4 regions of the Bradyrhizobium sp. 33ap4 genome follow, and region 4 is predicted to be linked to each of the others. Evidence: predicted binding sites of a transcription regulator. Region 4 holds the regulator's gene; each other region holds the start of a gene.

Region 1 (7,945 bases), on a different contig from region 4:
CCCTTCAGCGAGAAGGTGTCTGTCGTCTCGGTGCCCTTGGCCGAGACGGCTTTTACCGTCAGTTCGGCCGATTTGCGCATGGATTCCACCATCCGCTCCTCCTCGGCCGCATTCTTGATCCAGAGGCCGTCGCCCTGCGTGTACATCGCATAGGTCCCGCCGCCGACCTGAAGCGTCGATTCGGAGCCCGGCTTCACCGTGTAGCCGATCATGATCGAGACTTCGTTGACGACCTTCTCCGCCGGACGGGTGGAGATGAAGGCATAGGCCGGATCGCGCGGCCGGTTCGCCGGATTGGTCTTCGACGACGACGGCTTGGCGAGCGCAAAGCACACCTTCTTGCCGTTGGGCGATGCCGTGTACGCGCCCCAGGTCCCGAATTGGCCGATCAGCGTCGGCTCCGCGCCGCCGGCCGCAGCCGCCGCGGCCGAAGGCGCCGGCTTGGCTGCTTCCTTGGCCGTATCCTTCTTGGGCGCGGCCTGCGCCGGCGCGAGGGTGATGAACCCGCCCAGGATACAAGCAACCAGTGATGTCAGAATCTGCCGCACGGCCAACTGGTTCCCCCATCATTGTGACTGCAAGATGGCCCGGCGATTCCCCTCCGCCGGCTCGGATGGATAACCGGGAAACGCTTTTTTGGGAAGGCAGTTAGGCTGAAAGGCGAACGCCGCTCACCGTCGGGCGCGTAATCGCGACGCGTTATCACTTGGCGCGCGCAGCGCGCTGCTTCTCCCACTGCGCATCGGTCCATTGCAGCAGGTCCTCGGCACCGGAACTGCGTAAGTGCGAGCCGCCATCCTGCACCACCATCTCGCCGTTGATGTAGCCGGCCTGATCCGAGATCAGAAAGGTCGCGAGATTGGCGAGCTCCGAATGCTCGCCGGCGCGGCCGAGCGGATTGCGATGCGCCCAGCTCTCGCCGCGCCCTTCGGGGCGCAACTGTCCGGTCGCGCCTGCGGTCGGGAACGCGCCGGGCGCGATCGCGACGGTGCGGATGCCCTTCGGGCCCCACTCCACCGCCAGGCTCTTGGTCATCGCCAGCACGGCGGTCTTCGCCATCGCGGACGGCACCGTGAACGCGCGGCCGGTGATGGTCGAGGTCGACAGGATCGAGAGCACCACGCCCTTGTGCTTGCCGTCGATCCAGCGGCGGCCGGCGGCGAGCGTGCAGTACATCGTGCCATGCAGTGTCGGCGCGAGGATCGCGTCCGCCGCACGGAACGACAAATGTTCGCTCTGCGCAATAAAGGTTGCGGCAGCATTGTTGACGAGCACGTCGATCGGCGCGTCCTGCCAGACCTGATCCATCATCGCTTCGACCGCTGCGCCGTCGCGGATATCGCAGCGCGCGATGGAAACCTTGGCGTCGAGCTCGCTACGGAATTTTGCTGCGGTTTCCTCCAGCAGCCCCTCGCGCCGCCCGCAGATGATCAATTCGGCGCCGAGTTCGGCGAAGCGGTAGCCCATCGCAGCACCAAGGCCGGAGCCGCCGCCGGTGATCAGGATGCGCTTTTTTGCTAGCAGGCCTTTTTCAAACATAGTTTGATCCCTCCGCTTTGTATTGTCGCTCCGCCGCAAATCCGGCATGAAGCTTGTAGTCCAAGATCTTGCAGCTCTTTCTGCGTCCGAAACTCAGGTGTGTCCATGAAAGCCATCCTCTGCTCGCAATACTGTCAACCTGACGATCTCGTGCTGGCTGATGTGCCCGATCCGGTGGCGGCTACCGGCGAAGCCGTGATCGCGATCAAGGCGGCGGCGCTGAATTTCTTCGACATCCTGATGATCCAGGGCAAGTACCAGATCAAGCCGCCGTTCCCGTTCTCGCCGGCTGCCGAAGTTGCCGGCGTGATCGAAAGCGTCGGCGCCGGCGTCACTGACCTGAAGGTCGGCGATCGTGTCGTCGCGTCCTGCGGCCACAACGGCGCGCGCGACAAGATCGCGCTGCCGGCGAATTCGATCGTGAAGATTCCCGACAATCTCGACTACGACCGCGCCGCCGGCATCATCATCATCTACGGCACCGCGCTGCATGCGCTGGAAGATCGCGCGAGCCCGAAGCCGGGCGAGACGCTCGCGGTGCTGGGGGCCGCCGGTGGCACCGGCCTTGCTGCGTGCGAGCTCGGCAAACTGATGGGGTTGAAGGTGATTGCCTGCGCCTCGTCGGACGAGAAGCTGGCATTCGCCAAGCAACACGGCGCCGAGCTGACGCTGAACTATGCGAAGGAAGATCTCAAAGAGGGCCTGCGCAAGCTGACCGACGGCAAGGGCGCCGACATCGTGTTCGATCCGGTCGGCGGCGCCTATGCCGAAGCCGCGTTGCGCTCGACCGCGTGGGAAGGCCGCTTCCTGGTCATCGGCTTTGCCGCCGGCGAGATTCCGAAGATCCCGCTCAACCTCGCACTGCTGAAGGGCTGCGATATCCGCGGCGTGTTCTGGGGCGCCTGGGCGCGGCAGAATCCGGACAAGAACCGCAAGAACCTCGAGAAGCTCGTGCAGTGGACCGCGGAAGGCAAGATCTCCTCGCATGTCGACCGCACCTTCCCGCTGTCGCAGACATCAGAAGCCCTGAAGGTGCTCGCCGGCCGCAAGGCGATGGGCAAGGTGATCCTGCATCCGGGAAGCTGAACCGAGATTGCGCAGCCCGGAAGGAGCCGAACGGACTACCATGGCGCTCCCTACCGTCTCCGTCACCCTGAGGAGCGCGCTCTTGCGCGCGTCTCGACGGGTCGACGGCCCCGCTGGTGGCCGTACATCCTTCGAGACGCGCTTCGCGCTCCTCAGGATGACGGATCGAAAGTTTCGTAGCCCGGATGGAGCGCAGCGAAATCCGGGATGCATCATAACCTTCCCTTGAAAAGAGGAGGTCGCTTTGCTCGCGAGAGCAAAGCGGGTGGGGATCAAATCTGCCGGCTTGCAGCGTCGCCTGTGGCTGACCCCCTTCCCGACCTTCCCCCTTTCAGGGGGAAGGAGAAGGCAGATCTCACTCCTCTTCCGGCACCCCGCGCTTCAGCGCGGCGCGGGCGGCATCGCGATGCTCCGGCGTGATGTGGCTTGCCACCATGCGGAGCGCAGTTGCGAGCACTGCGGCGTCATCGGTGAAGCCGAGGATCGGCAGCATGTCGGGCACGAAATCGAACGGCAGGATGAAATAGGCGATTGCCCCGAGCAGCGCCGCCTGGACATGGCGCGGCGTCTGCCGGTCAAAGGCGCAGTAATAGGCGGCCAGCAGGTCCTCCGCGAAGGGCAGGCTCGCCACCACCTTCTTGAACTTGATCCAGAAACGGCGGCGCACGCTTTCGGGGTCCTGCGCCAGCCGATCGGCAGGCCCAAATCCCACGCCGGGTTCGCTCGATGTCATCGCAAGGTTCCTCGACGCCGCGCCAGTTCGGCGGCGGACGATGCGAATCTGGGGACATCGGCGGACCCGCGCAAGGTTCCACGCGCCGGAGTCAATTGACCCCAAGCTGCCTTGCGATCGCGTTCATGGCCTTGGCGAGGTCGATATCGCGCTTGGTCACCCCGCCGACATCGTGGGTCGACAGCACCACCTCGACGGTCTTGTAGACGTTTTTCCACTCGGGGTGATGGTCGCTCTTCTCGGCGACCAGGGCGGCGCGGGCCATGAACCCGAAGGCCTCGTTGAAGTCCTTGAACACGAAAGTCTTGGCGATCGCCTCGCGACCGGACATCTCCGACCAGCCGGCCAGTTCCCAAAGGGCGGCCTTCTTTGCTTCCGCTGACAGCCGTTCGACCATGGTAACCCTCCCGTTTGACGCCGACTTTAGCCTAACAACCGGCCTCCGGGATGGGATCCACGCCCAAATTAAGGCCGAAATCGCGTCCTATCGCCGCTGGTAACCATGACGGAGTTGTAACATCTGTCCGTTCAGTAATTTGCTACACATAGAGGATGTGTGCGCGTTGGTAGTTTTGCGAGATTGAGCCCCGACGATTGTTTGCGAGATCGATGACAGACGGCTCCGCCAGCATGTCGCCCAAGCCGCTGCGTTCGGCAAAGCGGCGGCTGATGTTCGTTTTGATCGCGGGCGCGCTGGCCATCATCGGCACGTTGCTGGCCGGCTATTATTTCGCCGTGCGTCCGGTGACGCTGCGGATCGCGGTCGGTCCTGCCAACAGCGATGACGTCAAGGTCGTGCAGGCGCTGGCGCAGGCCTTCAACAACCAGCAGAACACCCAGGTCAAGCTGAGGCCGGTGCAGACCGAGGGCGCCACTGCCAGCGCCCAGACGCTGGCCGACGGCAAGGCCGATCTCGCCATCATCCGCGGCGATCTTGAGGTGCCGAAGAATGCCCAGGCGGTCGCGACCCTGCGCAAGAATGTCGTGGTGATGTGGGTTCCGCCCGCCAAGGGCAAGGTTCGGAAATCCGCGCGGATCACCAAGATCGCGCAGCTTGCCGGCCGCAAGATCGGCGTCGTCGGCCGCACCCCGGCCAATGTCAATCTGCTGAAGCTGATCCTGACGCAATACGGCGTCGACCCGATGAAGGTCGAGATCGTTCAATTCCCGGCCAATGAGGCGGCGGAAGCGATCAAGAACCTCAAGGCCGACGCCTATCTCGCCGTCGGCCCGGCCAACAGCAAGATCACGATCGATGCGATCACGGCGTCGGTCCGCGACGGCGGCGAGCCCAGCTTCCTTGCGATCGACGCCTCCGAGGCGATCGCGCAGAACCATCCGGCCTATGAGGCCGCGGAAATCCCCGCCGGCTCGCTCGGCTCCGCTGACCGGCCCGATGATGAGGTGAAGACGATCAGCTTCTCGCACCACATCGTTGCGCGGAAGGGCCTGTCGGACTCGACGGTCGCGGCATTCACGCGGCAATTGTTCGCGATCCGGCAGTCGCTCAAGACCGATTTCCCGCTCGCCGCCAAGATCGAGACGCCGGACACCGACAAGGATGCCACCATTCCGGTGCATCCGGGCGCCGCCGCGTTTGTCGACGGCGAGGAAAAAACCTTCCTCGACCGCTACAGCGACTACATCTGGTGGAGTCTGATGGCGTTCTCGGCGATGGGCTCGGCCGGTGCGTGGTTCGCCGGCTATCTCAAGCAGGACGAGCGCAACACCAACACCTCGCAGCGCGAACGCCTGCTGGAGATGCTGAAAGCCGCGCGGCACAGCGATTCGATCGAGGAACTCGACCAGATGCAGGCGGAGGCCGACGACATCCTGCGCCACACGCTGGACTGCTTCGAGCACGGCGCGATCGAGGAAGGCACGCTGACCGCGTTCAACATCGCGCTCGAGCAGCTTCATAACGCCGTCGCAGACCGCAAGGCGCTGTTGTTCAGCATGCCGCAGAATTTGCAACGGGCTGCGACGCAGTTCAGGGCGGCGGGCACGGCGTAGGGGCGCCGCCAATCTTTATCCGCAAATCCCCCTTGCCTCCCCCCGCACTCGGGAGAGGGAGCCTGACAGATGCGGTTCCCTTACGTCCCGCACTCCCGCCGCTGTAATCTCTCCGTCATGGAGTTTTTCTAGGTCTTGGCGCGCCTGCGGCGCATTGTCGCTGTGACCTGAGGAGGCTCCCTATGACGATCCGGTTCTCGCGAAATCTCACCCGCCGACGCTTTCTCTCCACGGCGGCTGCGGCCGGCGCCGGCGTGATTGCGATGCCCTATCTGTCGCGCGCCGCCGACCGTCCCGTGATCACCCATGGCGTGCAGTCCGGCGATGTCGGCGTCGACGGCGGCGTGGTGTGGGCGCGTGCGGACCGGCCGGCGCAGATGATGGTCGAGGTCGCGACCACTGAATCGTTCAAGGACGCCCATACACTGCCGCCGATCACGGCGCTGCCCGAGAGCGACTTCACCGCCAAGATGCTGCTGGAGAACCTGCCCTCCGGCCAGGACATCTTCTACCGCGTCCGCTTCCGCGACCTCGCCCATATCGACATCGTCGGCGAGCCGGTGGTCGGACGCTTCCGCACCGCGCCGAGCGACCGCCGCGACGTCTCCTTCGTGTGGGGCGGCGATGTCGCCGGCCAGGGCTGGGGCATCAATCCCGACGACGGCGGCATGATCACCTTCGCCGCGATGAAGAAGCACGCTCCGGATTTCCTTCTGCACTCCGGCGACACGATCTACGCCGACGGCGTGATCCCGTCCGAGGTGAAGCTTCCCGACGGCAAGATCTGGAAGAACGTCACTATACCCGAGAAGGCGAAGGTGGCCGAGACGCTCGACGAATACCGGGCCGCCCACAAGTATAACTTCCTCGACAACAACGTCCGCGCCTTCAATGCCGAGGTGCCGATCTTCGTGCAGTGGGACGATCACGAGGTGACCAACAATTGGTCGCTGTCGAAACAGCTGCCGGCGGCCTACAAGGAGCGCGACATCACCGTGCTCGCGGCGCGCGCGGCAAAGGCCTTCCACGAGATGTATCCGATGCGCGAGAGTATCGTCGAGCCGGGCCGCGTCTATCGCACGCTGAGCTACGGTCCGCATCTCGACGTCTTCATGCTCGATGAGCGCAGCTATCGCGGCCCCAACGGCCCGAACCTGCAGGAGCAGTATGGCCCCGACGCCTATTTCATCGGCCCGGACCAGATGGCCTGGCTGAAGCGCGCGCTGCTCAACTCGCGCGCCACCTGGAAGGTGATCGCCTCCGACATGCCGCTCTCGCTGATCGTCTATGACGATGCCGCCAACAAGAAGGGCTCGGAAGCCTTTGCGCAGGGCGATGGCCCGGCGCGCGGCCGCGAGCTCGAAATCGCCGATATACTGCGTTTCATCAAGACCGCGGGAATCGTCAACACGGTGTGGCTGACCGCCGACGTGCATTACGCCGCCGCGCACTACTACAACCCGAACAAGGCCCAGTTCCAGGAGTTCGATCCGTTCTGGGAATTCGTCTCCGGCCCGCTGCATGCCGGCACGTTCGGTCCGAACGAGCTCGACAACACCTTCGGCCCCGAGGTGAAGTTCATCAAGGCGCCGGGCGAAGGCAACCAGAACCTGCCGCCGTCGGCCGGCATGCAGTTCTTCGGCCACGTCAAGATCGACGGCAAGAGCGGGCAGATGACGGTAAGCCTGCGCGACCGCGTCGACGCCGAGCTGTGGGCGATCACGCTCGACCCGAAGCCGGTCTAGTGTGCTGAATGCGAAGTTCGTGCGATTTCGCGGCAGCCACTTTCACGCACTTCGCATTCATAAAGCACACTAGAATTATAAGTTTGCTAGTGTCCTTATCGAATCCGAAGTTCGCTCCGAAGGTGCGGCAAATGATGCGAACTTCGGATTCGGGACACTAGTTCGGTCACAGCCACGACGGAACCGGACTCTTGGTCTTGACGGCCTTGCCGCCAAGGCGAGGCAACGCGATTGCCGGGGATGGACCTCCCCGGCATCTTCCGGTACCGATGTCGGAGCCGTTATGCTGGGGGCCCGGAGGGGCGGAGCATGAGGCGCTGCGAATTCTTTCGCGTGCTCAGTGGTAGCGTTGCGAGGTTTCGGCCTCGCCGCTTGTTGGTCGTCGCGATCGCAGTGTTCGCGCTGCTGCCGATCGAAGTCAGCGATGCCGGCTGGCTGCCCGATCTCTTCAGGAGCTCACCCAAGCATGCCAAGTCGCCGAAGCGCGCGAAGGCGACAAGGGCTGCCAAATTGGCAAGGCACCGCGCTCCGCCCAGGCACCGCGCCATGCGGCTGGCCGCCCTTGGGCCAGTCACCCTGCCGCTTTCGGCTCTCAAGCCGGCCGCTGCCAAATGCGATCCCGCGACGTTCCGGATCGTGCTGGATGTCGGACATACCGCGCAATCGGAAGGCGCGATCAGCGCGCGGAATGTCGCCGAGTTCACCTTCAACCTGCGCCTTGCGCGGCTGATCGAGGAGAGGTTGAAGGCCGAAGGCTTTACCGAAACCAGGCTGCTACTGACCGAAGGCAAAGCGAGACCGAGCCTCTTCAAGCGGGTCGCCGCCGCCA
Region 2 (7,945 bases), on a different contig from region 4:
AAGGAATACGCCAAGGCCGCGCTGGGGGCACCAGCGCGGCCGGAGCAACCTGGATGGAATGATCGGCGTCTCGCGTTACGCTCCACCTAGGTGAATCCTGAGTCCGGCCTTGTAAACGGTGCCCGGACCGGGGCTCGAGAACAGCACGTCGTTCTGCGTCGTGCCGTCGGTCGAGGAGCCCGGGATCGCATAAGGCCGGTAGTACTGGTTCAAGAGGTTGTCGACCGATGCCGTGAAGGTGATGTCCTTGGTGGCGTTCCAGGTCAGATAGAGGTTGACGAGCTCGTAGCCGGTCGAGGGCAGATAGCCCGCCGGCAGGTCGTTGTTGGCGCCGAACGAGGACCATTGCGCGGCAACGATCAGCGAACGGTCGAGCAGGCGGACGCCGCCCGTCGTCGTCACCTTGCGCGGCGTGATGGTGGCGAGCCCGACATTGGTCTGGGTGTTCCGGCCGCGCATCAGATGGCCGGCGACGCCGACGAACCAGTCGCCTGCATCATACATCGTCTCGAGCTCGAAGCCCTCGATGCGGGCGTGGGCGATGTTCTGGTACTGGTAGAACTGGCTGAACCGCCCGAACGGCGTCAGGGTCGGCGCCGAGGCGACGAGGTCGATATAGCCGTCGACGTCGTTACGGAACACGTTGACCTTGCCGCGGAACGAGTCGCTCGCGGTGAAGATGCCGTCATATTTCAGGTTGATGCCGGCTTCCTTGTTCTTGCCGACCTCCGGCCGCAGCGCTGCATTGGGCAGGAAGCAGAACAGGCCGCTGGTGCCGTCAGGGCAGTTGAACAGCGCCGGCCCGCCGCCGGTGGCGTGACCGCCCGCGATCAGCGTCTCCGTGATGGACGGCGCGCGATAGCCTTCGGCATAGCTGACATAGGGCGTGAAGCCGGCAACCGGCGTGACGCCGAGCGTGATCTTCGGCGACAGCCGGTCGCCGCTGGTCGTGGTGTTGATCGAATTGAGCTCGTAGTGGTCGTAGCGGACAGCGCTGATCAGCTCGAGCCAGGTCGAATAGTTCTGCTTCAGCTGCACGAAGCCGCCGGACACGGTGCGCTGGCCGCCCGGCGTCGTAATGTTGGAATTGCCGCGCGAATCGAACGTCTCGACATCGTCGCGGAAGGCGTCGAAACCGTAGGTCACGGCGTTGCGCCAGTCGCCGAAATTGAAGCGCGAGGTGTTGTTGACGTCGACACCAACCGTATCCAGCAAATAGCCGCGCTTGTCGCCGACGCAGCCGGAGATGTTGTTGCCGGGATTGGCGAGCGTGCAGACCCCGCCGCCGGTGGTGATGCGGTTGCTGTAGGTCTTGACCTGGTCGTTGTCGGTGCGGTTGCCGTAGACCGAGATATTCCAGTCGAACAGCATGTCGTCGGGCTTGGAATATCGCCAGCTCAAGGTGCCCGTGTAGTTCTTGGCGTCGGAGGCATAGACCGAGGAGCCCGCGATCGCGGCGAGCGGCGCCGCCGCCGTGGTCGGGCCGCGGTTCGGCTGACCGATATTGTATTGGTAGTCCTGGAAGATGCCGCCGATCTTGAACTCGTGGCCTTCGGCCGGGCGGAACGTCACCTTCATCAGGCCGGCCGCGATATCGTTGCCGGTGTTACCGATCTCGGTGCCCGCGCCGTCCTTGTAATTGCCCTGGGTGCGATAGACCGCGCCGCCGAACACATCGACATTCGGATCGACGCGTACACCGCCGAACACGGAGCCCATGCCGCGGTCCTTGTTGGTGCCGTAGGAGCCCGACATGTCGACACCCCAGCGCTCACCGGGACGCACCACGTCGTCGATGTCCTTGGTGCGGAACGAGACCACGCCGCCGATCGCGCCGGAGCCGTAGATGTTCGCGGTCGGGCCGCGCACCACGTCGACGCCGCCGATCAATTCGGGATCGAGGAAGAACGAGCCGTTGGCGTTGTGGCCGGTGCGCTGATAGTTCTGCCGCGCGCCGTCAACGACAACAGCGACACGGCCGAAATCCTGCAAGCCGCGGATGTTGATGACGGTCGCCGGATCGTCGCCGCGCTCCTGAACCGAGACGCCGGGCACGTTATAGAAAATATCGGAGAGCCGGTTCGGCTGCAGGCCCTGGATCTTCTCCAGCGTGACGGAGCTGACCGGCGCCAGCGCATCGATCGCGCGCTCCTCGGTCTTGGAGGCCACCGCCGTGATGGTGTCGAGCGATTGCACCGGCACCGCGCCGATCTGCGCGCGCGCATTCATCGCCGCCGACGCCGCCTGAGCTTCGGCCGCCGGCTTCGGCTTCCGCTTGGCCTGCTTCAGCCGCTCGGTAGAAGGATGCGCAGCCGACGGATCGGCGGTCTGCGCGAAGCCGCGTTCCGGCAGTGCTGCCGCAAATGAAAACACCGACGCGCCCAAAATCAGGGCGCGCGAAACCCTAGCTCCATCAGCCATTCTAGCCCCAGCCTGATCATCGCTTTTCTGGTTTGGCTGGCGTGCGCTCCGACGAGCGGCTTGCTGGCTACATCGCGATGCAAGTCACCCGCCTGCATCGCGTGAGGATTGGTTACGAGCCGGCAACAAAACGGTCAAGAATGCGGCAGCGCTGTTTATATCGATTGTAAAGTGCCGCCGTTGGAATGCGCCTTCGTCCGCTTATACAAGCAAACACCATTTGAAAATTTTCGCAGGCGCAGCACCACAATATGTCCGCAGCTTCCGAAGACAATATCGACGCAGCCGGAAAGCAGACCGAGCCTGCATCCGGCGCGGCCAAAACGCTGATCATGCGCGGTAATCGTCTCGACAGCCGCGACCTGTTCGCTGCGGAGCGCGAGATCATCATCATGCACGGCGAAGAGCATTACCGGTTGCGGCTGACCTCGCAGAACAAGCTGATCCTGACCAAGTGACGGCCCCGATGACAATTTGTCGCACGCTCGCTTTGCTCGCCTTCTCTCTGCTGCCGATCGAAGCCGTGACGGCCGAGGGCATCACCGTGCATGACGCACGCGACCGCGACGTCGTGATCGACAATCCGTCGCGGATCGTCTCGATCGGCGGCGCGATCACCGAGATTCTCTATGCCCTCGGCTTCGAGGACCGCATCGCCGGCGTCGATGCGACCAGCCTCTACCCGCCGGCTGCGCTGCGCGAGAAGCCCGACGTCGGCTACATGCGCCAGCTGTCGCCGGAGGGCGTGCTTGGCCTGCACCCGTCGCTGGTGCTCGCAGTGCAGGGCTCCGGGCCGAAGGAGACCATGGACGTGCTCGAGGCGGCCAAGGTGCCGCTGGTGCTGGTGCCGGAGACGTTCTCGGAGGCCGGGCTGGTCGAGAAGATCAGACTGGTGGGCCACGCCATGGGCGCCGATCCGCGCGCCGCCTGCCTGACCACGGCGGTGGAGAGCGATCTCGCGCAACTGCGCGCGCTGCGTGCCAAGGTAACGAAGCCGGTGCGCGTGATGTTCGTGATGTCGCTGTTGAACGGCCGGGCGATGGCGGCGGGCCACAAGACCGCGGCGGACGAGATCATCCGGCTTGCCGGCGGCGTCAACGCCATCGATGGTTACGACGGCTACAAGCCGGTCAATGACGAGGCCATCGTGGCGGCGAAACCGGATGTCGTGCTGTCGATCGATCGCGGCAAGGACTCGCTGACGTCGGATGCCGTGTTCGCGCATCCGGCCTTCGCGCTGACGCCGGTCGCGGCCAACAAGGCCTTCATCTCGATGGAAGGCCTTTATCTGCTCGGCTTCGGACCGCGCACCGCGGCCGCGGCACGCGACCTCTCGGTCAAGCTTTATCCGGCGCTGGCGCCGGAGGCCGACTACTTCAAGCCGGCAGCGCTGACCGCGAATTGCCGGCAATGAGCGTGCTGGCCGAACGCCGCCGGCGTGCGAAACGACGGCGCGCCGGCATGTCGCTGCGGCCGGCCGCGACACTCACCCTGCTCTGCCTGCTTGCGGCGCTCGCAGGCACCGCCCTCGTCGCCCTGACGGTCGGGGCTGCCGGCATTCCAATGGCTCGGCTTCCGGCGGCGCTTGGGCTTTGGGCTGATCGTGTCGCCAACCCGCTGCTCGCACGCGACCAGCTCGTGGTGTGGTCGATCCGCATCCCGCGGATCGCGGCGGCGGCGATGGTCGGCGGCCTCCTTGCCGTATCAGGCTCGATCATGCAGGGCCTGTTCCGCAATCCCCTTGCCGACCCCGCGCTGGTCGGCGTCTCCTCCGGCGGCGCGTTTGCCGCGGCGGCCGCGATCGTGTTCACCGACAGCCATCTCGGCGAAAGCCTGCGCTTCCTGCAACACCAGCTGCTGCCGATCGCGGCCTTTGCCGGCTCGCTGATCACGACCGTCGTGCTTTACGGCATCGCCAGCCGCGGCGGCCGGACATCGATTGCGATCTTCCTGCTGGCCGGGCTCGCGATCGCCGCGATCGCCAATGCCGGCATCGGCCTTCTGGTGTTCGTCGCCGACGACCGCCAGCTTCGCGACATCACCTTCTGGCTGCTCGGCTCGCTCAGCGGCGCGACCTGGAGCAAGCTCACGGCGCTGGCGCCGGTGCTGGCGGTCGCGCTGGCCGCCTGCCTCTCGATCGCGCGCGGGCTCGACGTGCTGGTGCTCGGCGAGGCGGTGGCGTTCCACAGCGGCGTCGACGTCGAACGGCTGAAGCGGATCTCGATCGTGCTGGTGTCGGCGATGACCGGGGTCGCGGTCTCGGTCTGCGGCGTGGTCGGCTTCATCGGCATCGTGGTGCCGCATCTGTTGCGGCTGGTGATCGGGCCGGCGCATCGGCTGCTGCTGCCGGCCTCCGCGCTGCTCGGTGCCATCCTCCTGGTCGGCGCCGACACCGTGGCGCGCACCATCGTGGCACCCGCGGAAATGCCGATCGGCATCCTGACGGCAGCGATCGGCGCGCCGTTCTTCCTCGCCATGCTGCTGCGGCAGCGCGGGCTGGTGTCGCTATGACGGCCCTGCTCGAAGCACAGTCGGTATCGATGACGGTCGGCGGCGCGACGCTGGTCGATGCGGTGTCGCTGCAGATCGATGCCGGCGAGATGGTCGCGATCGTCGGTCCCAACGGCGCCGGCAAATCGACCCTGCTGCGGATGCTGTCGGGCGACCTGCGCCCGTCGCGCGGAGCGATCAGGCTCAGGCAGCGCGACCTGCAGGTTTACGGCCCGCGCGCGCTGGCGCAGCACCGCGCGATGCTGTCGCAGCACGTCAACGTCACCTTCCCGTTCACCGTCGAGGAAATCGTCAGCGTGGGCGCCGGCGAAAGCCCGCGCGCGGTGGCGCGCGCGCTGGTCGAGGCGGCGCTCGACGAGGTCGGGCTCGCGCGTTTCCGTTTCAGGCAATTGCCGACGCTGTCCGGCGGCGAGCAGCAGCGGGCGCATCTCGCCCGCGTGCTGGTGCAGCTCGCCTGCGGCGAAGCGCTGCATGGACCGGGACTGTTGCTGCTGGACGAGCCGACCTCGAGCCTCGATCTGCGGCACCAGATCGACCTGGTCGAAACGGCCCGGCGGCGCGCTGCCCGCGGCACCGCGGTGATCGCGATCCTGCACGACCTCAACCTCGCGATGCGGTTCGCCGACCGCATCCTGCTGCTGCACCGCGGCCGGCTTGCCGTCGACGGCGACCGTACGGCGGCGATGAAGGCCGAGACGCTGCGCGAGATCTTCGAGATCGACGCTGCGATCGCCTATACCGGAGGTGGCGTGCCGTTCCTGCTGCCGCAGACGATGCAGCCGGCGGGCAAGGCGACGTAACGCCGCAAGCCTTATCCCGCCGCAACATCCGCGGTTCACAAAACTGTCAGCCGGCTGTAACAGGCGGCTCGGAGAACACCGCATCGTTTATCCTTTGGGAGATCAACCATGCGCCTGTCCCTGCTCTGCTCCGTCGCCTCGATCCTGCTCGCCACATCGGCATTCGCGCAGGGTGAGGGCGAATTCCCGGCGACGCTGGCGGGACACGCCGTGATGCCGGCGGAGAGCTTCATCGACGCGCCCGCCGACGCCCCTGATGATCTGAAGACCTCGGGCAAATACACCACCGGCAAGCGCGTCGACGCCATCGGCACCGTGATGGGCAAATCGTACGAGCGGCCGACCGGCGTGTCGCTGCCGTTCAAAGGCCAGCCGCTGCAGGGCCATTCCGGCATCAAGGTGATGCCCGACGGCTCGTTCTGGGTGATCACCGACAACGGCATGGGCTCGCGCTACAACTCGGCGGACTCGATGCTGTACCTGAACCGGCACAAGATCGACTGGGCGAGCGGCACGATCGAGCGTCAGGAGACCGTGTTCCTGCACGATCCCGACAGGAAGGTGCCGTTCCGCATCGTCCACGAGGACACCGCCAAGCGCTATTTGACCGGTGCCGATTTCGACACCGAAGGCTTCCAGATCATCAACGACATTTTCTGGATCGGCGATGAATTCGGGCCCTACATCCTCAAGGCCGACAAGACCGGCAAGATCCTCGCCGTGTTCGAGACCGTCGCCGACGGCAAGCCGGTGCGCTCGCCGGATCACTGGGCGGTGCAGTCGCCCGGCGCGCCCGGCGCCAGCTACACCAACGTCAACCTGCGCCGCTCCAAGGGCTATGAAGGTTTTGCTTCCTCCAAGGACGGCAAGTTCCTTTACGGCCTGCTCGAGGGGCCGCTGTGGGATGCCGACATGAAGGATTGGGAGAAGGTCGACGGCAAGGAGGCCCCACGCATCCTGGAATTCGACGTCGCGGCGGAGAAGTTCACCGGACGCTACTGGCAGTACTTGTTCGAGCAGAACGGCAATGCGATCGGCGACTTCAACATGATCGATCCGGCCCAGGGCCTCGTGATCGAGCGCGACAATGGCGAAGGCACCGCCGACAAGGCCTGCCCGCAAGGCCAGCGCGGCGAGAACTGTTTTCCTGATCTCGCCAAGTTCAAGCGCGTCTACAAGATCGAGCTGTCCGATGCCAATGTCGGCAAGCCGGTGCGCAAGATCGCCTATATCGAGCTGATGAAGATCCGCGATCCGAACAAAAAGGCGCGCAAGCCGCTCAACGACGGCGTCTACACCTTCCCGTTCTTCACCATCGAGAACGTCGACCGGGTCGACGAGACCCACATCATCGTCGGCAACGACAACAACCTGCCGTTCTCCTCGAGCCGCGACCCGAACAAGGCCGATGACGACGAGTTCGTACTGCTCGAGGTCGGCGACTTCCTGAAGGCGAAGTGAGGCGGCGCTCGCCACGCACAACAGTGTCGTCGCCCGGCTCGACCGGGCGACCCAGTATTCCAGAGGCGCGCCCGAGCTCAACGGACAAGCCGCGGCGTACTGGATGCCCCGCTCAAGGCGGGGCATGACAACGAATATGCGGATAGCGTGATGCTCATCCCGGCACGACGGCCATTCCGTCATCCCCGCGCAAAGGCTTCGCCTTTGTCGCTGGAGTGCGAGCCAGCGGCGCAATCGCGCCGCTGGGCGAGCCTCGAAGGATGCACGGCCCCGATGCAGCCGACGCGGAGACAGCCGGGCCGCCGCCCTTCGAGACGGCCGCTTTGCGGCCTCCTCAGGGTGACGGCGATACAGCTCAGCGCGCGGCTTGCGTGATCCTCACTCCTTCTTCGTCCGGTAATCTCCGAACGTCGTGTCGCGCTGGTCGAGCTGGGCCTTCACGCTGCCGCCGTCGCGGCGGAAGCCCGCCATGTAGGCCTTGCTGGCCTCGGTCGTGAAGGCCAGCGCCTGGATCTCGGTGCCGGCACGCATCGCGGCGCGGGCGCCCATGATTTCCATCGCGCGGTGGACGCTACGCTTGTTGAGCTGCTGCAGCTCGATCGGCACCTTGGCCGCGCGCTCGGCGAAATCCAGCGTCTTCGTCTCCAGCTCGGCGAGCGGAAACGACCGGGTCGCATAGCCCCATTCGGCGGCCTCGCGGCCGGACATCGCGTCGCCCGTCAGCATCAATTCCATGGCACGGCGCATGCCGA
Region 3 (7,945 bases), on a different contig from region 4:
GCGTGGCGGCCTGCGAGGCCTCCGCGGTCGCCGGCTGCTCCGGCACAAAGCCTTCAGCGAGCTGCGGATCGAGCAGGCGATGGGTGTAGTCGAAGGTCGGCCCCAGGATCTGGCCGCCCGGAACGTCCTTGAAGGTCGAGGAGATCCGCCGCCGCACCTGCATCTCGCCGGTGTTGACCGGCTCGGTGGCGCCAAAGCGCGGCAGCGTGGCACGGAAGGCGCGGACCAGGAAGATCGCCTCGATCATGTCGCCGCGCGCCTGCTTGATCGCGAGCGCCGCGAGCTCGCGGTCGTAGAGCGAACCTTCGGTCATCACGCGATCGACGCCGAGCGCGAGTTGCTCGGAAATCTGTGCCAGCGTCACCTCGGGCACCTCGCGGTCGCCGCGCCGCTCATGCGCGAGCAGACGATGGGCGTTCTCGATGGCGCGCTCGCCTCCCTTGACGGCTACATACATCGCTCACACTCCGCTTGCGATCAGCCGCGTGGTGCGCGGGATCGCCACAATGGCATCGTCATGGACCAGCACGACATCGATGCCGCGCGGGAACAGGGCTTCGTTGATCGCAAGCCGCTGGAACAGGTCGCGCGGCTTGAGCATCGCCTGCAGCACGGCGCTCCCGTCGATACCGGGCCCTTTCAGCTCGAAGGCCGGCCCCTGCGACAGGCTGTCGACCTGCAGGATCAGCGTGGTCGACCGGTCAGGATATTCGCTGCTGCCGAATGCGAAGCGATCGAGCGCCGGCAGGCTCGCGGCATCGCCGATCAAAGCGAAGCTCGCGATCGAGGAATCGGCCACCACCGGCGCGCTGGCGTGAAACTTCAGCCAGCGGGCGACGTCCGGCGTCGCCGACATCGCAGCGTCAAGCCAGATCGGCGTGTCGTGATCGAACAGCGTCAGCGCGATCGCGGCCGAGCCGCGCATCATGCCGGCGGGCGTTCCGACGCTCGCGGCGACGCGCTGCACGCTGCCCGGGCGCGCCATCGCATCCATCACGGAACGGAAAGCCGACTGCGCCGACAGCACCTTGTCGGCAAAGCCCGCGGGCATTTCGGCAATCGTCGTCATTGCATCATCCCTCACCGCGCACCATCGTGTAGAAATCGACCCGCGTCGCCGCGGTTTCCGCTGCCTTGCGGCCGCGTTCGGCGTTCATGGCGACGCGCAGCGGCGCGATCACCTTGGCCTCCACCTCGCCGGACAACTCCGCCGACTGCACCATGGCGTCGCACAGCGCGATCATCTGCGCCTTCCGCGCGTCGCGGCCGAGCGTGTAGCCGAAGCCGACCTCGCCGGTCGCAAGCCGCACCGCCGCGCGCGACACCGTCGCCTCGCCGAGATTGAATGGCGCACCGTCGCCGCCGATCCGCCCGCGCAGCATCACAAGGCCGTTTTCCGGCTCGCGCAGGTTCTCATGCGCGGGCACCGCGATCGCGGCCAGCCTGCCTGCGATGTCCGTAGCGGCGGCGTGCGCCAGCACCGTCATCGCGGCCTTGCGCTGGGCCTGTTTGCTGTTTGGTCCGGTCGAACTCATGGTCGAACTCATGGGCAAACCTTTGGGCAACCTTGCATCAAGTTGTCTATGATACTAGACAACTTGATAGCGGAGCGCCATGACTGTTTCGTGACAAACCAAAGATTTCTGGTATCACCGCGCCATGAGCATGCAGGAAAGTTCCGGCGTCGCCTTGTGGCGGCAGGTCGCCGACGGCATCGAGCGCGGCATCGCTGACGGCCGCTTCGCCGCCGGCGAAAAGCTGCCCGGCGAGATGGAGATCGCCGAGACGTACCGGGTCAACCGGCACACCGTGCGGCGGGCACTCGCCGCATTGGCCGAGCGCGGCCTGGTGCGCGCGGAGCGCGGCAGCGGCACCTATGTCGAAGCCCAGCGCCTCGCCTATCCCTTGCGCTCACGCACGCGGTTCTCCGAGATCGTCGGCGCCGGCGGTCACGAGCCGCGCGGCCAGCTGATCGATGCGAGCAGCGACACCGCCAATCGCGAGCTTGCGCGCGAGCTCGGCCTGAAGATCGGTGCGCCGCTGATCCGGATCGAAGCGGTGCGGCTCGCCGACCGGACGCCGATCTGCGTCTCCACCACCTGGCTGTCGGCCGAGCGGTTTCCCGATGCCGGCAGCGTGTTCGCCAACGTCCGCTCGATGACGAAGCTGCTCGGGCATTACGGCGTCAAGGACTACCACCGCGCCTCGACCCGGATCACCGCGGCGATCGTCGATGCGACCGACGCCGCGCGACTCGACCTGCCGCTGGGACGGCCGGTGCTGGTGGTCGACGCCACCGACGTCGACATACTGGACCAGCCGTTGGTGACCAAGCGCTCGCGCTTCGCCGCCGAGCGCGTGGAGTTTCTGGTCGAGAACGGCTGACAATCCCCTTTGTAATCCGAACTAAACGGTCGAGCCCTGCAAGGCCCGATGTCTTGTTACACACGCCCACGGCCAGTATGAACGTTGGTCGTCGTCAGGTGCCCGATATTGCCTCGCTGCGCAACCACGGCTCATCCATGAGCCGATCGAGCACCCCCCCAGGTAAAAGCGCGGTACGATCCACTGCTCTCCAGCGCGAGATCGACCAGCACGGTATCGCGCACTTGGCCCGCGCGTGTTTGCGGCTCCTTCAAGGACATGGCGGGGCTCCGACTGGCGTGCGGCCACGTCGCGGCCGGCGAACGATAGACAAAGCAGCCATCAGCTCCTGCCGGGAAGCGGTTGCGGGAGTGGTTGCGGACGCTCGATTCCTGGCCGCCCAGGTCTCGGAGGCCGAGTGACCGGGCGGTGGCCTGGCCGTCGCCATCCGTGCCATCCCGCCGGACCACCCCAACCCATGCCGCGCCTTGAACCAAAACCACACCGATACCAACCGCCGCCGCGCCATCCCCTGCTGTACCAACAGTAGCGGTGGCCCCTCCAGGTGAATTGGACAGTTTCCGCGAGACGAAGCTCGTCGGCGGCCTGGCGCAGACCCAGCGGCGCAATGAGGCCGGCCTGCGAACGACCGCTGGTCGCCGTGATCGCCACCGAAGCAATCCCAAGTGCTAGGCCCCATAGAAACAATTTGCGCATGATTTTCTCCCGGCTCCTGGTTGCGCGGAAGGGAAGCGACCGCGGAGCCGAACGCCGCAGCCAACCTCATCGCTGGCGATCCGCCCAAGGACCGATGCTGTTGCGCACTGATCCCCACGCAAGTCCGCAGCGTATTAGGCCGCCACAAGATCGGCGACTAGGCAGCCTTGGCCTGAGTTGCGGCTGCGAGCGCGTCGCGAAGGTGCTGCTCCTTCTTTTCATCGAGCGAGGTCGTCAGGACGATCCCTCCCGCATCCTTGATCGCATTGAGAACCTTGTCTGAGGTCATGGACTTGATCAGCAGGAACAGAACGGCATCTCCCGATTTCACCTTCGACGCGAGATCCTTCATGAACTGGTCTCTGATCCCGAAATCGGTCAGCGCACCGCTCAAAGCGCCTGCGCCGGCTCCGAGCGCCACGCCGAGAAGGGGATTCAGGAATACCATCCCCAAGAGCAGTCCCCAGAAGCTGCCACTGGCGGCGCCGGTCATGGTGGTGTTCACGAGCTGATTGAGCTTTACAGCGTCCCCGGTTTTGACTGCGATCACGGCATCGCTGATCGTGATCAGGTACTCGCTCTGAAGCTTGAGTATTTTTTGCCGAACTTCCTCTGCTTTGACTTCGGATGGGTACACGATCGCAACGAGATCTGACATTGAACACTCCCTGATGGCTCGAAGTGCTGCCCCTATTCCGCGCGTGATGCACGGCCGAAACTTAGCACAGACCCGAAAGTCTCTTGCCGCGCAATCATGCACGCAGCTTCACAATCCCGAGATGTTTTTAGCGCTCGGTGCAATTGAGTAAGCGACATTGTCGCATGTGTCTCGAACAAGGACTCGCCGCAAGCCTGTGTGCCGCGCCCTTCTGAGTTCGACCCGTGCGACCAAAAAGCCGTCGCGGGATCGGCCGGATGACAAATCCTCATCCCGTGCTGACTTCAGGGCGCCGCTGCTTTAGGTTGATTGGTTCAATTGTCGGTGCACTGCGAAGAGAGCACGCATGTCGACGGCGATCTCGGTCCTCGGTGGAGTTGGTTTGTTCCTGCTTGGCATGAGCGTCATGACCGCCGGCCTCAAGGGACTCGCCGGATCCAAATTGCGGACAGTCCTGAGCAAGGCAGCAGCGACCCCGCTATCCGGTGCGCTGTGGGGCGCCATCGTGACCTTGATCGTGCAATCGTCCAGCGCCACGACGATGACCACCATCGGTCTGGTAAGCGCGGGCGTGCTGACCTTTCCACAAGGGCTGGCCCTGGTGTTCGGTGCGAACGTCGGAACCACGGGAACCGGCTGGCTCGTTGCGCTGATCGGCGTTCGCGTCTCCCTCACGGCCGCGGCGCTCCCGATGATTTTCGTCGGCGCATTGATCAAGCTGTTGGGCGGTGGCCGTGTATCCGCAGCGGGAGCAGCCCTTGCGGGGTTCGCGCTGGTGCTGTTCGCGCTGACGACCCTGCAGCAGGGCATGGGAGGACTAGCCGAACGGTTGCACCCGGCGGACTTGCCGGCCGTTCTCGGCGCCACCTGGTGGGCCGGCTTGTACGGGGTGCTGGCGCTGGCCGTCGTCGGACTGGTGATGACCGCCGTGATGCAATCGTCGACCGCGGCTATCGCGGTGACGCTCTCGGCACACTATGCTGGAGCCATCGGCCTAGACCAGGCATGCGCACTGATCATTGGGCAGAACATCGGAACGGCGACCAGTTCCGCCATGGCGGCAATCGGCGCGAGCAGCACCGCCAAGCGATTGGCCTTGGCGTACATCCTGTTCAAGCTGATTGCGGCGGCTATTGCGCTGGTGCTCTTCCCCGTGACCATTCCCCTTCTGGTCCGCGCCTCAGACAGCATTGGTGGTGTAACGCTGCTTGCAGCTTATCACACCGCCTACAACGTCATCGGCGTCCTGGTGCTGCTGCCTGTGATCAATGGCTTTACCCGGTTCGTCGAGCGCATCCTGCCCGAACGAGGCTCACCGCTGACCAGGTGCCTGGATCCGGCAGCGCTCGCGACCCCGATCGCAACCGTCGAGGCAGTGCGACGCACGGTCGCGCGCGCGCTTGAAGCGATGTGCGGATCATTGGCGACAGCACTGTCAACAGCGAGTCAGGACGCCTCCGTCCCGGCGAGACAGAACACAGTGCCAGCGGGGGAAGCTGCCTCTGCCCTGCGCCAGGCGCAGGAGTTCATATCAGAAGTAAGTGGACCTCCTGAATCGCAGAATGAGCAGCGGCGGCTCACCAGCACGGTACATGCACTTGACCACGCGTCTCGCCTGGCCGAAACCTTCGGCGAGGAAATCGAACTCGGTCGGCTCCCCAGCGGCTCCCAGGACATGCGCGCGGTGGAACTCTGCGTGGAGGCCATGCGTAGCGCGGCATCGCTCGCCGCTGAAGTCGCTGTCGTGCCCGACGCTTCCGATTCCGCCAGAAAGATCAAGCCGAGAACAGCGTCGACGCGGTCGCACCAGTCAGGGAAGGCACTCGCCACAGCCGGGACATCGACCGAGCAGGCCCTTGCGCATCTGGAACACTGCGCGAAAGCACTCGGCGAAGTGCGGAGAGACCACCGCAAGGCCACGCTCGACTCAGTGGCGGATGGAACGACGATCGCGGACGACGCAATCGCTCGCGTCGATACCGTACGGCGCCTTGAAACGCTCACGCATCACGCCTGGCGCTCCCTCGCGCATCTTCACGGTCGCAGCGCATAGTGCGATACAAAACTCGAGGCGCCCCGCAAGAGCAGGGCGAGGCAAGGTTCTACACCACGGCGCGCTGGCCGATGATGGCAAAACGCAGCTTGCTCGAGATGAAGTCGATCGCGGCGACCGCGATGAGAATCATCAGGATCAGGAACGACACCTTCTGCCATTCCAGCACGCGGATCTGCTCGGCGAGCTGCAGTCCGATGCCGCCGGCGCCGACGATGCCGATGATGGTAGCCGAGCGGGTGTTCGACTCGATGAAGTAGAGCACCTGCCCGGCGATGACAGGCAGCACCTGCGGCAGCAGGCCGAAACGGATCTCATGCAGTGCGCTGCCCCCGGAAGCGCGGATGCCCTCGACCTGCTTGCGGTCCGCCGCCTCGATCGCCTCGGAGAACAGCTTTCCGAACGCGCCGAAGTCCGAAACCATGATCGCGAGCACGCCGGCGAACGGGCCGAGGCCGACGACATTGATCCAGACCAGCGCCCAGATCAGCGTATCGACGCCGCGGATCGAATCCAGGAAGCGCCGCACCGGGAAGCGGATCAGGTTCGAGGGGATGATGTTGCGCGCCGCCAGCAGGCTGACCGGCAGCGCGAACAGCGCCGCAAGCGTGGTGCCGAGCAGCGCGATCGACAGCGTCTCGCCGAGTGCCTGCATGTAGAGCGGGAACGACGAGCCGGGATTCGGCGGGATCATCAACATGGTGATCCAGCCGAGCTGGCCGATGCCCGCGATCAGCCGCGACGGCGAGAAGTCGAGATCGACCAGGCCGAACACGAAGATCGCGAGCGCCGCCACGATCATCGCCGGCAACGCCAGCCGCGCTGACGCAGGCCGGTCGAAGGCGTCGGGGTATTTCGCGCGCAGCTCGCTGGTGTCCGGCCTCGGCATCTGGCTCATCGCCGCGTCTCCTTGCCGAACAGCCGGCCACGCAGCCAGCCGGTCGAGATGTCGATGATGAAGACGGTGACGATGATGGTGATGAGGATGGCGCTGACGTCGGAATAGTAGAACTTGCGGATCGCGACCACCAGCTCCTGGCCGATGCCGCCGGCGCCGACGAAGCCCATCACCGAGGCCTCGCGGACGTTGATCTCGAAGCGCAGCAGCGCATAGCTGGCATAGCCGGCCGAGACCTGCGGCAGCACGGCAAAGCGCATGCAGGACAGCCAGCTCGCGCCGGTGGAGCGGATGCCCTCGACCGGCTTCATGTCGGCATTCTCGACGATCTCGGCGAACAGCTTGCCGAGCGCCCCGGTGGTGTGGATCGCGATTGCCAGCACGCCGGCCATCGGCCCGAGGCCGAACGCGATCACGAAGATCAGCGCGAACACGATGCCGGGGACGGTGCGGGCGAATTCCAGCAGGCGGCGGATCGTGAAACGTACCCACGGGCCCGGTGACGTATTCTGGGCCGCGAAGAAATTGAGCGCGAAGGCGAGCACGGCACCCGTCAGCGTGCCGACATAGCTGATCAGGATCGTCTCGCCGAGCATCTTCAGCCACTTATGCCAACCCCAGAACCATTCGGCGGGATCGGTCCAGACCCGCGCGCCGGAATCCAGCGTCAGGATGCGATCGAAATAGCTGACGAAATTGCCGAAATAGGTGAACAGCGTGCGCAGGTTCACTTCCGCGCCGAACGCCGCGATCACCAGCACCGCACAGAATGCCGCCGTTGCCAGCGCGGCCTTCAACCGCTTGCGTGCGACGGACTTGCGGTAGGCGTCCCCCAGCGTCACCAGTTGCTGCGCTGGAAGAATGGATACGGCGGTCGCCATCGACGCGTGCCAGTCCGGTTCGGAGTTGAGTGGAGAGAAAGGGCCGGGCTATACGCCCGACCCTCGTGACGTCAGGCGTGCGATCAGCTCGCCTTCTTTCGCAAACCGTCGACGAACTTGATCAGCTCGATGGTGCCGTCCCAATCCTTGGTGGTGGCGGGATGGAAGCCCTTCTTCTGACCGTCGGACAGACGGTCGAAGGCGGCCTTGTCCTTGGTCGGGGCGTCGAAGAAGGCCTTTGCGATCGCGGCCTTCAGGTCCTCCGGAAGATCGGTGTTGTACGCATAGGGGCCGTTGATGATCAGCGCCGACTTGTGGATGATGCGGAAATCATCCTTCTTCATCGCCGAGCCGTCGGCATTCTTCAGCATGCC
Region 4 (7,945 bases):
TACGATCGCGCCAAGGCCCTCAGCGCCTTCAAGCTCGGTGACCTCACCTTCTATTGGATCACCCGTATCTCGGCGATTTCGGTTCTGTTGATCCTCGGCGGCATCATCCTGTCGCTGATCGTCGGCGCCTGGCCGGCGATGAAGGAATACGGCTTCGCCTTCCTCTGGACGCAGCGCTGGGCGCCCTCGGCCGATCCACCGGTGCTCGGCGCGCTCGGCCCGATCTACGGCACGCTGATCACCTCGGTCATCGCGATGCTGATTGCCATTCCGGTCGGCATCGGCATCGCCGTGTTCCTCACCGAGCTCTGCCCGCAAATGCTGCGCCGCCCGATCGGCATCGCGATCGAGCTGCTCGCCGGCATCCCCTCGATCATCTACGGCATGTGGGGCTTCTTCGTGCTCGGCCCGTTCCTGGCCAACACGTTCCAGCCCTTCATGATCCGGATCTTCGAGGGCGTCCCGGTGCTGGGCGCGGTGTTCGCAGGCCCGCCGTCCTATCTCAGCCTGTTCAACGCCGCGCTGATCCTTGCGATCATGGTGCTGCCCTTCATCACCGCGATCTCGGTCGACGTGTTCAAGACCGTGCCGCCGGTGCTGAAAGAGGCCGCCTACGGCATGGGCTGCACCACCTGGGAAGTCGTCCGCAGCGTCGTGATCCCCTACACCCGCGTCGGCGTGATCGGCGGCATCATGCTGGCGCTCGGCCGCGCCCTCGGCGAGACCATGGCGGTGACCTTCATCATCGGCAACTCGTTCCGGATCTCGTCGTCGATCTTCGCGCCGGGCACCACGATCTCGGCGGCGATCGCCAGCGAATTCGCCGAGAGCGACGGCCTGCACCAGTCCGGCCTGATCCTGCTCGGCCTGCTGTTGTTCGTGCTGACCTTCTTCGTGCTCGCCGGCGCGCGGCTGATGCTGATGCGGCTTGAAAAGAAGGCGGGGAAGTAACGCCATGAACCCGATCTACAAATCCCGCCGCCGCAGCGACATCGTCATCCGCGCACTCTGTGTCGGCGCGGCGCTGTTCGGCGTTACCTGGCTGGCGCTGATCCTGATCACGCTGCTTTATAACGGCCTTGCCGGCCTCAGCGTGCAGCTGTTCACCCAGAACACGCCGCCGCCCGGCTCGACCGAAGGCGGCTTGCTCAACGCCATCGTCGGCTCGGTCATCATGACCGTGATCGGCGTCGGCATCGGCGCGCCGCTTGGCCTGTTCGCCGGCACCTACCTCGCCGAATACGGCAAGCACGACAAGCTGACCTCGGTGATCCGCTTCATCAACGACATCCTGCTCAGCGCGCCCTCGATCATCATCGGCCTGTTCATCTATGGTGCGGTGGTGGTGCCGATGCGCGGCTTCTCGGCGATCGCAGGCAGCCTTGCGCTCGCGGTGATCGTGATCCCGGTCGTGCTGCGCACCACCGAGGACATGCTGCTCTTGGTGCCCAATCCGCTGCGCGAGGCCGCCTCCGCGCTCGGCCTGCCGCGTTCGCTGGTGATCAAGCGGATCGCTTATCGTGCCGCGCGATCGGGTCTGATCACCGGTGTGCTGCTGGCGACCGCCCGCGTCGCCGGCGAGACCGCGCCGCTGCTGTTCACCGCGCTGTCGAACCAGTTCTTCAGCCTGGATCTGACCAAGACGATGGCCAACCTGCCAGTGACCATCAACAACTTCGTGCAGAGCCCCTACGCCTACTGGAAAGAGCTGGCGTGGAGCGGCGCGCTGCTCATCACATTCACCGTGCTCGCGTTGAATATCGGCGCGCGTATCCTTGGTGCCGAAAGGGCCGCAAAATGACCGAGCTTTCCGTCTCCACGACTGCCGCAGGCCACATTCCCCAGGTTCCGCTGCCGGAAGCGCCGCCGAAAGTCACGGTGCGCAACCTCAACTTCTATTACGGCGAGCACCACGCGCTGAAGAACATCAACCTGGCGCTCGGCACCAACCGCGTCACGGCGTTCATCGGCCCGTCCGGCTGCGGCAAGTCGACCCTGCTGCGCATTTTCAACCGGATGTACGACCTGTATCCGGGTCAGCGCGCGGTCGGCCAGCTGATGCTGGACCAGACCAACATTCTCGACCCCAAGCTCGACCTCAACTTGCTGCGCGCGCGGGTCGGCATGGTGTTCCAGAAGCCGACGCCGTTCCCGATGACGATCTACGAGAACATCGCCTTCGGCATCCGCCTCTATGAGAAGATCTCGAAGTCCGAGATGGACGACCGGGTCGAGAAGGCGCTGCGCGGCGGCGCGCTGTGGAACGAGGTCAAGGACAAGCTGAACGCCTCCGGCCTGTCGCTCTCCGGTGGCCAGCAGCAGCGCCTGTGCATCGCACGCACCGTGGCGGTGCGCCCCGAGGTGATCCTGTTCGACGAGCCGTGCTCGGCGCTCGACCCGATCTCGACCGCCAAGGTCGAGGAGCTGATCCAGGAACTCTCCGAGGACTACACGATCGCGATCGTCACCCACAACATGCAGCAGGCGGCGCGCGTCTCCGACAAGACCGCCTTCATGTATCTCGGCGAGCTGATCGAGTTCGACGACACCAACAAGATCTTCACCTCACCGAGCGATCGGCGCACCCAGGACTACATCACCGGCCGGTTCGGTTGACCGGCGCATGATCCGGAAAAGTGGAAACCGGTTTTCCGATCAGGTCATGCTAAAATTCAGGACACGAAGCCATGATCCCCGGGATCATGGTTGAGGGAGACAAGCGATGGCTTCTGAACATACCGCCAAGGCATTCGACAGCGACCTGCAGGAGTTGACCCGCCTGGTCGCCGAGATGGGCGGCCTGGTCGAACGAATGATCACCGAGTCGGTCGACGCGCTGATCCGTCGCGACGTCGCGCTCGGCAAGCGCGTGGTCGCCGCCGACATCGAGATCGACAATCTGCAGCGCAACATCGAAGAGCGCGCGGTGCTGACGATCGCGCGCCGCCAGCCGATGGCGATCGACCTGCGTGAGATCGTCAGCGCGATGCGCGTCGCCACTGATCTCGAGCGGATCGGCGACCTCGCCAAGAACATGGGCAAGCGCGTCGCGGCGCTGGAGAGCGATTTCCAGCCGCTGAAGTTGATCCGCGGCCTCGAGCACATGACCGACCTCGTGCTGTCGCAGGTCAAGTCGGTGCTCGACGCCTATGCCGCGCACGACCTGCCGGCGGCGATGAACGTCTGGAAGGGCGACGAGGAGGTCGATGCGATCTGCACCTCGCTGTTCCGCGAACTGCTCACCTACATGATGGAAGATCCGCGCAACATCTCGTTCTGCATCCATCTGATGTTCTGCGCCAAGAACATCGAGCGGATCGGCGATCACGCCACCAATATCGCCGAGACCGTGTTCTACATGATCGAGGGCCAGCAGATCACCGACAAGCGCCCGAAGGGCGACATGACCACTTTTGCCACCACGGTGCCGGGCAACTGAGGCATGATCGGCAAGCACGGAACCGGCAAGAGCGAAACTGGACGATCCTCGCGACAAATCGTTTCCGCGGGGACTATGCTCAAGGAAGTAAGCGTTTCGGTTTGCGTCTGGGCAACGGATCACCACAGAGAAAGAACTTAAACCGATGAGCGCACGCATTCTGGTAGTCGAAGACGAGGAAGCGCTGACGACGCTGTTGCGCTACAATCTCGATGCGGAAGGCTACGATGTCGAGACGGTGGGGCGCGGCGACGATGCGGATACAAGGCTGAAGGAGCGCGTCCCCGACCTCGTGGTGCTGGACTGGATGCTGCCGGGCCTGTCCGGCATCGAACTGTGCCGCCGCCTGCGGGCGCGGCCCGAGACCAAGCAGCTTCCGATCATCATGCTGACCGCGCGCGGCGAGGAAAGCGAGCGCGTGCGCGGGCTTGCCACCGGCGCGGACGATTACATCGTCAAGCCGTTCTCGGTGCCGGAGCTGCTGGCGCGGGTGAAGGGCCTGTTGCGCCGCGCCAGCCCGGAGCGGCTTGCGACCGTGCTGACCTACGGCGACATCGAGCTCGACCGCGAGAAGCGCCGCGTGGCGCGCTCGGGCCGTCCGATCGATCTCGGGCCGACCGAGTATCGCCTGCTCGAATTCTTCCTCGAGCATCCCGGCCGCGTGTTCAGCCGCGAGCAATTGCTCGACAGCGTCTGGGGCCGCGACATCTACATCGATGAGCGCACCGTCGACGTGCATATCGGCCGCCTGCGCAAGCTGCTCAATCCGGGCCGCGAGCAGGATCCGATCCGCACTGTGCGCGGCGCCGGCTACGCGCTCGACGACCGCTTTGCCAAGGCCGAGCCGCAGCCGTAACGGCCATGCGGCATTCATAAACCGCAACACGGCGTCGTCCCGGCGAAAGCCGGGACCCATACGCCGCGGCCAGCGCAATCGGCACGCGGCCAGACGGCTTTCTAACAACACCCATTCGTGGTTATGGGTCCCGGCCTGCGCCGGGACGAGGCCGGTGACGTAGCGGTAGCCCGGATGGAGCCGACGGGTCGCGCGAACGAGCGCCCCGTTGGCTCCATCCGGGCTGCGTCACACAAAAAAATCCCCGCTTTCGCGGGGATTTGTCTTTGAGGTCTTCCGTCGTTTTCCCGAGTGCTCACTTGATCTGCGGTTTCGCCGACGGCCGGCGGCGATCGGCGGCGGGCTGGTAGGCGACGCGCGAGTGATGCGCGCAATAGGGCAGGCCGCCGAGCGCTTTGCCGCCGCAGAAGAAGAATTCCGGGCTCGAGGGATCGCCGACCGGCCAGTGACAGGTGGCCTCGTTGAGCTCGAGCAGCGACAGCCGCTGGCTCATCGGCACCACATTGTCGTAGGAGATCGGATCGGGCTCCATCTCGGCCTCGAAGGCGTGCGCCAGCGCGGTGTTGCCGCGCGAGACCGGGCGCGCCACCCGCATCATGTGCTGGGCGGGGCGGGCCTTGCGCTGCCGCGGCGCGGCCGTGGAGGGTGCCTTGGCGCGGCCGGAGAGGCCGAGCCGATGCACTTTGCCGATCACGGCGTTTCGCGTCACATTGCCAAGTTCCGCCGCGATCTGGCTGGCCGACAGGCCGGACTCCCAGAGCTTCTTCAGCTGCTCGACGCGATCGTCGGACCAGGTCAATACAGTCATCGCATTCTTCCCTTCGCGTAGCGCCGGCCAATCATTGGAGCGGCGCTGCGAGCCAATCTGGACAAAAATCCCTGCGGCCAGAATCCCTTAGCCCTCGCCGGGCACGGTGTTGCGCCCGAACGTTTACGCGAGACACAAAGGTTACTTAGAGGGTCCAGTACCGCCGCACGAGATGTCGTACCCGACAGGCCAAACGCTACAATATGGCGTGACTCTGGCGCAAGAGTCCGCGGTCGTGCGTCCACATGTTCCCACACAGTTAAGCATCGCGATGAGGCTTTTCCACCGCACCGGAATGCTCCGGATTGCGCTCGTTTCGCATTGCAGGAAGGCCACTTCGTGGCGATTGACACTTACCGACCGCAGCATAGAATGCCCGCCACGTGCCGCCCGCAAAGGCGGCCGTTTTGTTTTCCGAAGCTGGCCGTTGCTGCGCTGGCGTCAAGGCGCGCGGCAATTGTCGGCTTAAAAACCGTCAGTGATCGTCATGACCAACGCTGCCACGTCGCATCTGCTCCCCGTCTTCGCCAGGGTCGATCTCGGTTTCGAGCGCGGTGAGGGCGCCTGGCTGATCGCAACCAACGGCGACCGCTATCTCGATTTCACCTCGGGCGTCGCGGTCAACGCGCTCGGGCACGCGCATCCGCATCTCGTCAAGGCGCTGCAGGAACAGGCGACCAAGCTCTGGCACATGTCGAACCTGTTCAAGAGCCCGGACGGCGAGGTGCTTGCCGCGCGGCTGTGCGAGCAGAGCTTTGCCGACTTCGTGTTCTTCTGCAATTCCGGCGCGGAAGCGATGGAGGGCGTGATCAAGCTGGTCCGCCACTATCACTTCTCCAAGGGCCATGGCGAGCGCTACCGCATCATCACCTTCGAGGGCGCCTTCCACGGCCGCACGCTGGGCACGCTGGCGGCGACCGGCTCGGCGAAATATCTCGAGGGCTTCGGCCCGCCGATGGACGGCTTCGACCAGGTGCCGCATGGCGACATCGACGCGGTGAAGAAGGCGATCGGTCCGCACACCGCCGGCATCCTGATCGAGCCGGTGCAGGGCGAGGGCGGCGTGCGCTCGGCGCCGCAGGCGTTCTTCAAGGCACTGCGCGCGCTGTGCGACGAGCACGGCCTGCTGCTCGCCTTCGACGAGGTGCAGACCGGCATGGGCCGAACCGGCGAGCTGTTCGCCTACAAGCGCACCGGCGTCACGCCGGACGTGATGTCGCTGGCCAAGGCGCTCGGGGGCGGTTTCCCGATCGGCGCGGTGCTGGCGACCGCGCAGGCCGCGGCCGGCATGGCGCCCGGCTCGCACGGCTCGACCTTCGGCGGCAATCCGCTCGCGGTCGCCGCCGCCAATGCCGTGCTCGACGTCATGCTGAAACCCGGCTTCTTCGAGCATGTGCAGAAGATGTCGCTGCTGCTCAAGCAGAAGCTCGCCTCCGTCGTCGACCGCTATCCCGGCGTGCTGTCGGAGGTACGCGGCGAGGGGCTGTTGATCGGCGTCAAGGCCGTGGTGCCGTCGGGCGACCTGATCGCAGCGCTGCGTAGCGAGAAGCTGCTCACCGTCGGCGCAGGCGACAATGTGGTGCGGTTCCTGGCGCCGCTGATCGTGACCGAGTCCGAGATCGACCAGTCGATCACCGCGCTCGAGCGCGCCTGCGCGACATTGTCGGTGGCGCAGCCGAAGAAGGCGGCTGGATAATGAGCAAGCCGGTCCGTCACTTCCTCGATATCAACGAGCTGCCGCTCGGCGAGCTGCGCAACATGCTGTCCGCCGGAGCCGCCATGAAGGCGAAGCTGAAGGCGCATGAGAAGGGCAGGAAGCCGCTCGAAGGCAAGACGCTGGCGATGATCTTCGAGCGCCCGTCGACCCGCACAAGGGTGTCGTTCGACGTGGGCATGCGCCAGCTCGGCGGTGAATCCATCATGCTGACCGGCGCCGAGATGCAGCTCGGCCGCGGCGAGACCATCGCCGACACCGCGCGCGTGCTGTCGCGCTATGTCGATGCGATCATGATCCGCATCCTCAACCATGACGCGCTGCTCGAGCTCGCGGCTCACGCCACCGTTCCCGTCATCAACGGCCTGACCCGGCGTTCGCATCCCTGCCAGGTGATGGCCGACCTCATGACCTATGAGGAAAACCGCGGCTCGATCGAGGGCAAGACCGTGGCCTGGACCGGCGACGACAACAACGTGCTGGCCTCCTGGGCGCATGCCGCCGAGCGGTTCAAGTTCCAGCTCAATGTCGCGACCCCGCCGGAGCTGTCGCCGAAGAAGCCGATGCGCGACTGGATCAAGGCGACCGGCGCGCCGATCATGCTCGGCACCGATCCGGAAGCCGCCGTGCGCGGCGCCGACTGCGTCGTCACCGACACCTGGGTGTCGATGGGCGACAAGGAGGGCGAGCACCGCCACAACGTGCTGCGGCCCTATCAGGTCAATGCCAAGCTGATGTCGCTCGCCAAGCCGGACGCACTGTTCATGCACTGCCTGCCCGCGCATCGCGGCGAGGAGGTCACCGACGAGGTGATCGACGGGCCGCAATCCGTGGTGTTCGACGAGGCGGAAAACCGCCTGCATGCGCAGAAGGGCATTCTGGCCTGGTGTTTCGACGCGGTCGCGTAGTCGGAGATCAGAAGCGTTGTCGTCCCGGGCAAGCGAAGCGCGACCCCGGACCCATAACCATCGCTGTCAATTGTTGCGAAGGCTGGGGCACCAGCTTGATGCAAGCAACTCACATCGGTGGTTATGGGTCCCTGCTTTCGCATGCTTTCGCAGGGACGACGGAAACATCCGCGTTAGTGAACCCCTTTATTTCATGGTCCGAGACCCCAGATAGAGCGCC

What was found. Region 4 encodes PhoB, which activates phosphate uptake and scavenging genes when phosphate is short. Its sites were predicted from a motif close to TGTCATNNANCTGTCAT; they were not measured.
Region 1: a site for PhoB is predicted at 5,474-5,490, ahead of Q2M23_RS09265 (alkaline phosphatase D family protein). Genes of this name have one in related genera too.
Region 2: a site for PhoB is predicted at 5,777-5,793, ahead of Q2M23_RS39625 (esterase-like activity of phytase family protein). Genes of this name have one in related genera too.
Region 3: a site for PhoB is predicted at 1,615-1,631, ahead of phnF (phosphonate metabolism transcriptional regulator PhnF). Genes of this name have one in related genera too.

Annotation. Positions count from the first base shown of each region.
Region 1 covers NZ_JAUMTJ010000009.1:65,526-73,470, forward strand. Annotated here, with positions in the region: gene Q2M23_RS09235 (invasion associated locus B family protein) at 1-548, opposite strand, end outside; gene Q2M23_RS09240 (SDR family oxidoreductase) at 703-1,539, opposite strand; gene Q2M23_RS09245 (NADPH:quinone oxidoreductase family protein) at 1,645-2,625, shown strand; gene Q2M23_RS09250 (YkvA family protein) at 2,981-3,358, opposite strand; gene Q2M23_RS09255 (4a-hydroxytetrahydrobiopterin dehydratase) at 3,450-3,755, opposite strand; gene Q2M23_RS09260 (TAXI family TRAP transporter solute-binding subunit) at 3,968-5,371, shown strand; gene Q2M23_RS09265 (alkaline phosphatase D family protein) at 5,554-7,116, shown strand; gene Q2M23_RS09270 (N-acetylmuramoyl-L-alanine amidase) at 7,492-7,945, shown strand, end outside.
Region 2 covers NZ_JAUMTJ010000086.1:4,534-12,478, reverse strand. Annotated here, with positions in the region: gene Q2M23_RS39650 (TonB-dependent hemoglobin/transferrin/lactoferrin family receptor) at 76-2,421, opposite strand; gene hemP (hemin uptake protein HemP) at 2,673-2,879, shown strand; gene Q2M23_RS39640 (hemin ABC transporter substrate-binding protein) at 2,888-3,835, shown strand; gene Q2M23_RS39635 (FecCD family ABC transporter permease) at 3,832-4,932, shown strand; gene Q2M23_RS39630 (heme ABC transporter ATP-binding protein) at 4,929-5,732, shown strand; gene Q2M23_RS39625 (esterase-like activity of phytase family protein) at 5,841-7,193, shown strand; gene Q2M23_RS39620 (enoyl-CoA hydratase-related protein) at 7,572-7,945, opposite strand, start outside.
Region 3 covers NZ_JAUMTJ010000017.1:47,117-55,061, forward strand. Annotated here, with positions in the region: gene Q2M23_RS15075 (carbon-phosphorus lyase complex subunit PhnI) at 1-457, opposite strand, end outside; gene phnH (phosphonate C-P lyase system protein PhnH) at 461-1,069, opposite strand; gene phnG (phosphonate C-P lyase system protein PhnG) at 1,074-1,535, opposite strand; gene phnF (phosphonate metabolism transcriptional regulator PhnF) at 1,660-2,385, shown strand; gene Q2M23_RS15095 (DUF1269 domain-containing protein) at 3,239-3,739, opposite strand; gene Q2M23_RS15100 (Na/Pi symporter) at 4,086-5,792, shown strand; gene phnE (phosphonate ABC transporter, permease protein PhnE) at 5,842-6,690, opposite strand; gene phnE (phosphonate ABC transporter, permease protein PhnE) at 6,687-7,571, opposite strand; gene phnD (phosphonate ABC transporter substrate-binding protein) at 7,655-7,945, opposite strand, start outside.
Region 4 covers NZ_JAUMTJ010000023.1:96,309-104,253, forward strand. Annotated here, with positions in the region: gene pstC (phosphate ABC transporter permease subunit PstC) at 1-951, shown strand, start outside; gene pstA (phosphate ABC transporter permease PstA) at 956-1,801, shown strand; gene pstB (phosphate ABC transporter ATP-binding protein PstB) at 1,798-2,616, shown strand; gene phoU (phosphate signaling complex protein PhoU) at 2,723-3,439, shown strand; gene phoB (phosphate regulon transcriptional regulator PhoB) at 3,585-4,295, shown strand; gene Q2M23_RS19450 (GcrA family cell cycle regulator) at 4,591-5,103, opposite strand; gene Q2M23_RS19455 (aspartate aminotransferase family protein) at 5,591-6,799, shown strand; gene argF (ornithine carbamoyltransferase) at 6,799-7,725, shown strand.